3 regions of the Heyndrickxia acidicola genome follow, and region 1 is predicted to be linked to each of the others. Evidence: a T-box and tRNA genes for the amino acid it is inferred to sense, from the RefSeq annotation. Region 1 holds a T-box; the other regions hold tRNA genes.
The links. A T-box is a leader RNA that pairs with one kind of tRNA and senses whether it is charged. The one in region 1 lies ahead of ileS (isoleucine--tRNA ligase), so its partner is inferred to be a tRNA-Ile.
Positions count from the first base shown of each region.

Region 2: it encodes a tRNA-Ile, which carries the amino acid that the T-box ahead of ileS (isoleucine--tRNA ligase) is inferred to sense. The anticodon was not compared.
Region 3: it encodes a tRNA-Ile, which carries the amino acid that the T-box ahead of ileS (isoleucine--tRNA ligase) is inferred to sense. The anticodon was not compared.

Region 1 is NZ_KV440953.1:955,909-958,081, reverse strand. It holds gene ileS (isoleucine--tRNA ligase) at 1-914, opposite strand, end outside; T-box leader at 972-1,210, opposite strand; gene A5N88_RS04490 (hypothetical protein) at 1,352-1,996, opposite strand.
Region 2 is NZ_KV440953.1:2,764,327-2,766,499, forward strand. It holds gene A5N88_RS12875 (NAD(P)H-dependent glycerol-3-phosphate dehydrogenase) at 1-193, opposite strand, end outside; partial or broken gene A5N88_RS24400 (DinB family protein) at 428-547, opposite strand; tRNA gene A5N88_RS12880 (tRNA-Arg) at 741-814, opposite strand; tRNA gene A5N88_RS12885 (tRNA-Asn) at 829-903, opposite strand; tRNA gene A5N88_RS12890 (tRNA-Ile) at 915-988, opposite strand; tRNA gene A5N88_RS12895 (tRNA-Gly) at 1,001-1,074, opposite strand; tRNA gene A5N88_RS12900 (tRNA-Cys) at 1,086-1,159, opposite strand; tRNA gene A5N88_RS12905 (tRNA-Gln) at 1,167-1,241, opposite strand; tRNA gene A5N88_RS12910 (tRNA-His) at 1,249-1,324, opposite strand; tRNA gene A5N88_RS12915 (tRNA-Trp) at 1,341-1,411, opposite strand; tRNA gene A5N88_RS12920 (tRNA-Tyr) at 1,415-1,498, opposite strand; tRNA gene A5N88_RS12925 (tRNA-Phe) at 1,534-1,609, opposite strand; tRNA gene A5N88_RS12930 (tRNA-Asp) at 1,625-1,701, opposite strand; tRNA gene A5N88_RS12935 (tRNA-Met) at 1,707-1,780, opposite strand; tRNA gene A5N88_RS12940 (tRNA-Ser) at 1,813-1,905, opposite strand; tRNA gene A5N88_RS12945 (tRNA-Val) at 1,946-2,021, opposite strand; tRNA gene A5N88_RS12950 (tRNA-Ile) at 2,029-2,102, opposite strand; tRNA gene A5N88_RS12955 (tRNA-Met) at 2,159-2,173, opposite strand, start outside.
Region 3 is NZ_KV440953.1:4,686,472-4,688,644, forward strand. It holds tRNA gene A5N88_RS21775 (tRNA-Gly) at 1-15, shown strand, start outside; tRNA gene A5N88_RS21780 (tRNA-Leu) at 25-113, shown strand; tRNA gene A5N88_RS21785 (tRNA-Arg) at 148-224, shown strand; tRNA gene A5N88_RS21790 (tRNA-Pro) at 229-305, shown strand; tRNA gene A5N88_RS21795 (tRNA-Ala) at 326-401, shown strand; tRNA gene A5N88_RS21800 (tRNA-Met) at 421-497, shown strand; tRNA gene A5N88_RS21805 (tRNA-Ile) at 503-579, shown strand; tRNA gene A5N88_RS21810 (tRNA-Ser) at 587-679, shown strand; tRNA gene A5N88_RS21815 (tRNA-Met) at 732-805, shown strand; tRNA gene A5N88_RS21820 (tRNA-Asp) at 812-888, shown strand; tRNA gene A5N88_RS21825 (tRNA-Phe) at 904-979, shown strand; tRNA gene A5N88_RS21830 (tRNA-His) at 991-1,066, shown strand; tRNA gene A5N88_RS21835 (tRNA-Gly) at 1,079-1,152, shown strand; tRNA gene A5N88_RS21840 (tRNA-Ile) at 1,165-1,238, shown strand; tRNA gene A5N88_RS21845 (tRNA-Asn) at 1,252-1,326, shown strand; tRNA gene A5N88_RS21850 (tRNA-Ser) at 1,336-1,426, shown strand; tRNA gene A5N88_RS21855 (tRNA-Glu) at 1,432-1,503, shown strand; gene A5N88_RS21860 (1,4-dihydroxy-2-naphthoate polyprenyltransferase) at 1,910-2,173, opposite strand, start outside.

The DNA of each region.
Region 1 (2,173 bases):
TCCGTGACATAATCCGCTGTTATGATATAATGTCCTTTCTCTACGGCCGCATAATGAAATGGCGGTGAATAACACACTCCTTGAAATTCACTGCCAAGATGCTCACTTAATACCTCAGTATGATCATCAAAGATGTTATCCAGTGAGGCTTTTGCAACAATATATACATCATTATCCTTTTGTACGCGAACATACGTGATTGCAGGATTCATAGCAAGAGCGACGTTTGCTGGCAGCGTCCAAGGCGTTGTGGTCCAGCCTAGGAAATATTCGTTATCTGCATCAACACGCTTGAATTTAACGGTTGCTGACAAATCTTTTACATCTTTATATCCTTGTGCCACCTCATGCGAACTTAGTGTCGTTTGGCAGCTGGGACAGTATGGTGATACCCGATGGCCTTTATGCAAAAGACCGTCTTTATGAACTTTGCTTAGAATGTTCCATACACTTTCAATATAATCGTTACTTAAAGTTAAATAAGGACTGTCCATATCTACCCAATAACCTAACTCTTCTGTGAATGAACGCCATTTCCTTTCATAGGTAAATACACTCTCTTTACATTTGTTAATAAACGCCTCCACACCGTATTGTTCAATCTCCTGCTTTCCTGAGATGCCAAGCTGCTTTTCAACACCCAGTTCAACAGGAAGACCATGTGTATCCCATCCGGCCTTTCTTTTCACGTAAAATCCCTTCATGGTTTTATAACGTGCTACAACATCTTTGATTGTTCGTCCGAAGGCATGGCCTACGTGTGGCAATCCATTTGCAGTGGGGGGCCCCTCATAAAAAACAAAGGGTGCTTTACCTTCTCTTAATTGAACAGATTGTTGGAAAATACTGTTTTCTTTCCAATATTGACGTACACGCTCCTCACGTTTGACAGCTGACTCCCTGTTCTTCTTCATCGATATCGCTCCCATACATAATAAAATGGATAAAAACATACAAAAACCCCGTCCCAAGAAAGGGACGGGGTAAACCGCGATACCACCCTAATTCTATTGATCCGGTCAATAGCACTTAGCAACGTACAATCATACGTGTTCTTTGTAACGGCAGACACCCGGCTGGACTTACTGAAGGATTCAGCCCAGCTTCTCAGAGAGGATTTTCACATAACACTTGAACACTGACTTGCACCAATTTGTCAGCTCTCTGGAGATCAAGAAGTAAGGCTACTCTTTCTCATCAACGAATTTGTATGCTTTTATTGGAATTTATTGTAACAGGCTGCATAGCCGCTGTCAATTCCCTAAATTTTTATTTTTTGGATTTAGGCTATTATGGAAAAATAAATCAAATCCAAAAAAGAAGCGGAGCCATTTCCGCTTCTTTTTTGCTATTAATCAATTTTAATGTTCGTTTTTGCTTCTGGATGCAATATTTTATTCGTAGAGGCATCTTTAACAGCGTCAAATACAAGAGTTACTTTATGAATGTCTTGCTTGCCGCCTCCCAGACAAATTCCGTAAATATCATCTTGAGTCCCTTTACCCGTAATATCATGATTGTAGTTGGACGGTAAAATGTTTAAATGCGTATCCAGATCTTCTCCTTGGTCCGTTTCAATTTGACTAAGCGAATTAAAGGTTAGATGCTTATTGGTCGTATTTTCAATGGATAACCGAACCTGCACATAATACACCGCACCTTTCACCCTGAGCTTGTCCGTCATGTTACTGATTTCCTCAAGCCATTGAGGATTAATATCGGTCAACTTAATGATTTTGATATCTTTAACGTTGACTTTGATAGGATTAAGGTCTACTGTTGAATTCACCTTTTTGTATTTCACTAATTCCTCTGTTCCTTGTTCGTTCTTCACCTTTTGGCCAATTTGATTTAAATCTTTATTTTCATCCTGTGATGACTGTCCAGCAGATGGATTTATATTCTTTGCTGCTCCACCCTGCTGACCATTTCCGCAGCCAGCCAGCAGTCCGCCTGCAAGCAATCCGGAGAATAAAACCTTAACAAGCTTATTCATTTTTTATCGTACCTTTCTTCTTCTGTTTTTATTTAATAATACTTCTAGTATGTACTAATCTAATATACTCCTTACAGAAAACTTTTCAATGACTAAGCTCAAACCGTCACGAATCCTTCACGAATCTACCTACACATAATACTACTTCCCTTTTTGCTTGAAATATTAGTATGACAA
Region 2 (2,173 bases), 1.8 Mb from region 1:
TAGCCTTCTCTAACGACATACTTAGCTCAATATCTTTTGATAAAGTTAAGTAATCATTTTTTCTAGTTTCTTGTAATCCAATAAAATTCCTTGAGTTTTCACGTCCCCATAACATTACATTATGTCCAATCTTATTGGCATACCAAGCCAAAAAGGTTCCCCAACGCCCGCATCCTAAAACTGAAATATCCATTAATTCACCTCATCTTTTTGTTCCTACAGTTTCCATTCAAATTCACTTTGTTTCCCTTTGAAAAAGGATCCATTAATCGTTAATAATAGCTATGTTATATTCGACTTGCTTAATAAAATTTCCTCCCATTTAGTTACAAATCATATCTTTCTTATGCTACTAACATCACGTTTATTTAATAATAAAAAATGCTGCCAATTAGGCAGCATTGAGATTTTGTCCTTTAATAAAATCTTATAATCCAATGAGGTCCGTGTCTGGGGGGATATATACAAGTTGTCTGCCTATTTTTACAATTTGTCCTTTATGGTGAAATTCATGTGTGATGGTATGCGTAAAAAGCCATAATACGGTGAGTAAAAAACCTTTATTTCAATAAAAAAAGGGACATCTAATTCATTTGCAATTTGATGTCCCTTTTTCATGCATTTTATAAACTTGTACTTGAAAACAGAACCCCTAAATTAAATAAGTCATTTTTCGGCATAAAAAAAACACTTTAACAGTGTATGAGGTTTGAAAATATAAAAGTAAAAAGAAAGAAAAACGCGCCTTAGAGGATTCGAACCTCTGACCCACAGCTTAGAAGGCTGTTGCTCTATCCAGCTGAGCTAAAGGCGCATCATAATAATCAGTGGCTCCGCAGGTAGGACTCGAACCTACGACCGATCGGTTAACAGCCGATAGCTCTACCACTGAGCTACTGCGGAAGAATAAAAAATGGGCCTAAATGGACTCGAACCATCGACCTCACGCTTATCAGGCGTGCGCTCTAACCAGCTGAGCTATAGGCCCATAATGAAATTTTGGAGCGGGTGATGGGAATCGAACCCACGACAACAGCTTGGAAGGCTGTAGTTTTACCACTAAACTACACCCGCATCATAAGCACTGGAGGCAACACCCGGATTTGAACCGGGGATAAAGGTTTTGCAGACCTCTGCCTTACCACTTGGCTATGCTGCCTTAAAAATGGCTGGGCTAGCTGGATTCGAACCAACGAATGACGGAGTCAAAGTCCGTTGCCTTACCGCTTGGCTATAGCCCAATTTGAATGGGGCGGCTGATGGGAATCGAACCCACGAATGTCGGAACCACAATCCGATGCGTTAACCACTTCGCCACAGCCGCCATAATAGGAACTTTACAGGGGTAGTAGGAATCGAACCCACATCAAAGGTTTTGGAGACCTTCGTTTTACCATTAAACTATACCCCTAAATGGTGGAGGGGGACGGATTCGAACCGCCGAACCCGAAGGAGCGGATTTACAGTCCGCCGCGTTTAGCCACTTCGCTACCCCTCCAAGATTTAAAATCAAAGGGTATATATTCTATTTAATGGTGGCTCGGGACGGAATCGAACCGCCGACACAAGGATTTTCAGTCCTTTGCTCTACCGACTGAGCTACCGAGCCGTATTGATTTATAAATGGCGGTCCGGACGGGACTCGAACCCGCGACCTCCTGCGTGACAGGCAGGCATTCTAACCAGCTGAACTACCGGACCATGTATTGCGGGGGCAGGATTTGAACCTGCGACCTTCGGGTTATGAGCCCGACGAGCTACCAGACTGCTCCACCCCGCGACGATAATATAAACATTATGCATTTTTTAATATGGCGGAGGAAGAGGGATTCGAACCCCCGCGCGGTGTAACCCGCCTGTCGGTTTTCAAGACCGATCCCTTCAGCCAGACTTGGGTATTCCTCCATATTAATTGGTTTAAATCAGGACTAACCTGAATTTTATATGGTGGAGGATGACGGGTTCGAACCGCCGACCCCCTGCTTGTAAGGCAGGTGCTCTCCCAGCTGAGCTAATCCTCCATATAAATGGACCCTGTAGGACTCGAACCTACGACCGGACGGTTATGAGCCGTCTGCTCTAACCAACTGAGCTAAGGGTCCAGTATCGCTATTATTGAAAGGATGGACCTTTCTAATAAAAGAATCAATACACTTTATAGCGGCGGAGGGGA
Region 3 (2,173 bases), 3.7 Mb from region 1:
CCGTCTTCCGCTCCAAACACCCTTGCCGGGGTGGCGGAACTGGCAGACGCACAGGACTTAAAATCCTGCGGTAGGTGACTACCGTACCGGTTCGATTCCGGTCCTCGGCACCAAAGTTTTTTGCGGTAGAAAATAACTTTTCTTTAAGCGCCCGTAGCTCAATTGGATAGAGCGTTTGACTACGGATCAAAAGGTTAGGGGTTCGACTCCTCTCGGGCGCGCCATTTACGGGAAGTAGCTCAGCTTGGTAGAGCACATGGTTTGGGACCATGGGGTCGCAGGTTCGAATCCTGTCTTCCCGACCAGAGACTATTTAAATCATTTTGGGGCCTTAGCTCAGCTGGGAGAGCGCCTGCTTTGCACGCAGGAGGTCAGCGGTTCGATCCCGCTAGGCTCCACCAAATATATTATTTTTCTAATGGCGGTGTAGCTCAGCTGGCTAGAGCGTACGGTTCATACCCGTGAGGTCGGGGGTTCGATCCCCTCCGCCGCTACCATTAGAGGACCTTTAGCTCAGCTGGTTAGAGCAGACGGCTCATAACCGTCCGGTCGTAGGTTCGAGTCCTACAAGGTCCACCATAAGTACGGAGGAATACCCAAGTCCGGCTGAAGGGATCGGTCTTGAAAACCGACAGGCGGGTTACACCGCGCGGGGGTTCGAATCCCTCTTCCTCCGCCATACTTATTTTTAAAATATTGGCTTGTTTAGACACAAAAAATTATAGTATCGTCGCGGGGTGGAGCAGTTCGGTAGCTCGTCGGGCTCATAACCCGAAGGTCGCAGGTTCAAATCCTGCCCCCGCAATACAATGGTCCGGTAGTTCAGCTGGTTAGAATGCCTGCCTGTCACGCAGGAGGTCGCGGGTTCGAGTCCCGTCCGGACCGCCATTTACAAATCAATATGGCTCGGTAGCTCAGTCGGTAGAGCAAAGGACTGAAAATCCTTGTGTCGGCGGTTCGATTCCGTCCCGAGCCACCATTCAAACGATGGCGGCTGTGGCGAAGTGGTTAACGCATCGGATTGTGGTTCCGACATTCGTGGGTTCGATTCCCATCAGCCGCCCCATTTTCAATTTATGCGGGTGTAGTTTAGTGGTAAAACTACAGCCTTCCAAGCTGTTGTCGTGGGTTCGATTCCCATCACCCGCTCCATAATTTTATTATGGGCCTATAGCTCAGCTGGTTAGAGCGCACGCCTGATAAGCGTGAGGTCGATGGTTCGAGTCCATTTAGGCCCATTTTTATTAATATTCCGCAGTAGCTCAGTGGTAGAGCTATCGGCTGTTAACCGATCGGTCGTAGGTTCGAGTCCTACCTGCGGAGCCATCACAATATGGGGAAGTACTCAAGTGGCTGAAGAGGCGCCCCTGCTAAGGGTGTAGGTCGCGTAAGCGGCGCGAGGGTTCAAATCCCTCCTTCTCCGCCATATTTGGCCCGTTGGTCAAGCGGTTAAGACACCGCCCTTTCACGGCGGTAACACGGGTTCGAATCCCGTACGGGTCATCATCAAAAAGCGGTAACACACATATATTGTGTGTTACCGCTTTTTTGTTGTGCAGATAATTCTAGAAGTAATTTGTTACTTCTTCGCGGTAAAATGTTAAAGGGGTCTGATCCCTTTAATGAAGTAAAGGATTCTTTATTTTTAATGCTCTGTTTAAGATCAATGTTGATTTTACCGCAGTGAATTGGAGCGGAATCGGTAAAAGGAGACCCCGCAGCAAGGAATTCAGCCAGCAAGAAGTACAAGGCGCGGCCTATATCCGCTGCAAAAGCCCATTGTTGGTCTGGCCCAAAAGTTCATTGAAGGTCAAAGAACGAGACTCCTGCGGTGCTTGCTGCGGGAATCAACAGGGAAGATTAACGGAGCCATTTTTAAAGATATAAAAGGACAGCAATGCTGTCCTTTTTACATGAAGTAATTTATGATGAGGCCTATGGAAAGCAGGAAGCCAAAAAAGGTGTTTGTTTGGGCTGTGGCAACCATTGCTGGTACCATTTGAATTGCTTCTGTTTTTCCGATAAATCCCCTAATTGCTGCGATTGGTTTTGGCAGGCTAAGCAGGATAATTAACAGCCATGGTGTTGCATGGCCAAAGATGATGAAGCCAATAATCCATAGATAAGAAAATGTGAACATAGAGCCTAATAGGATAATAGCATTTTTTCTTCC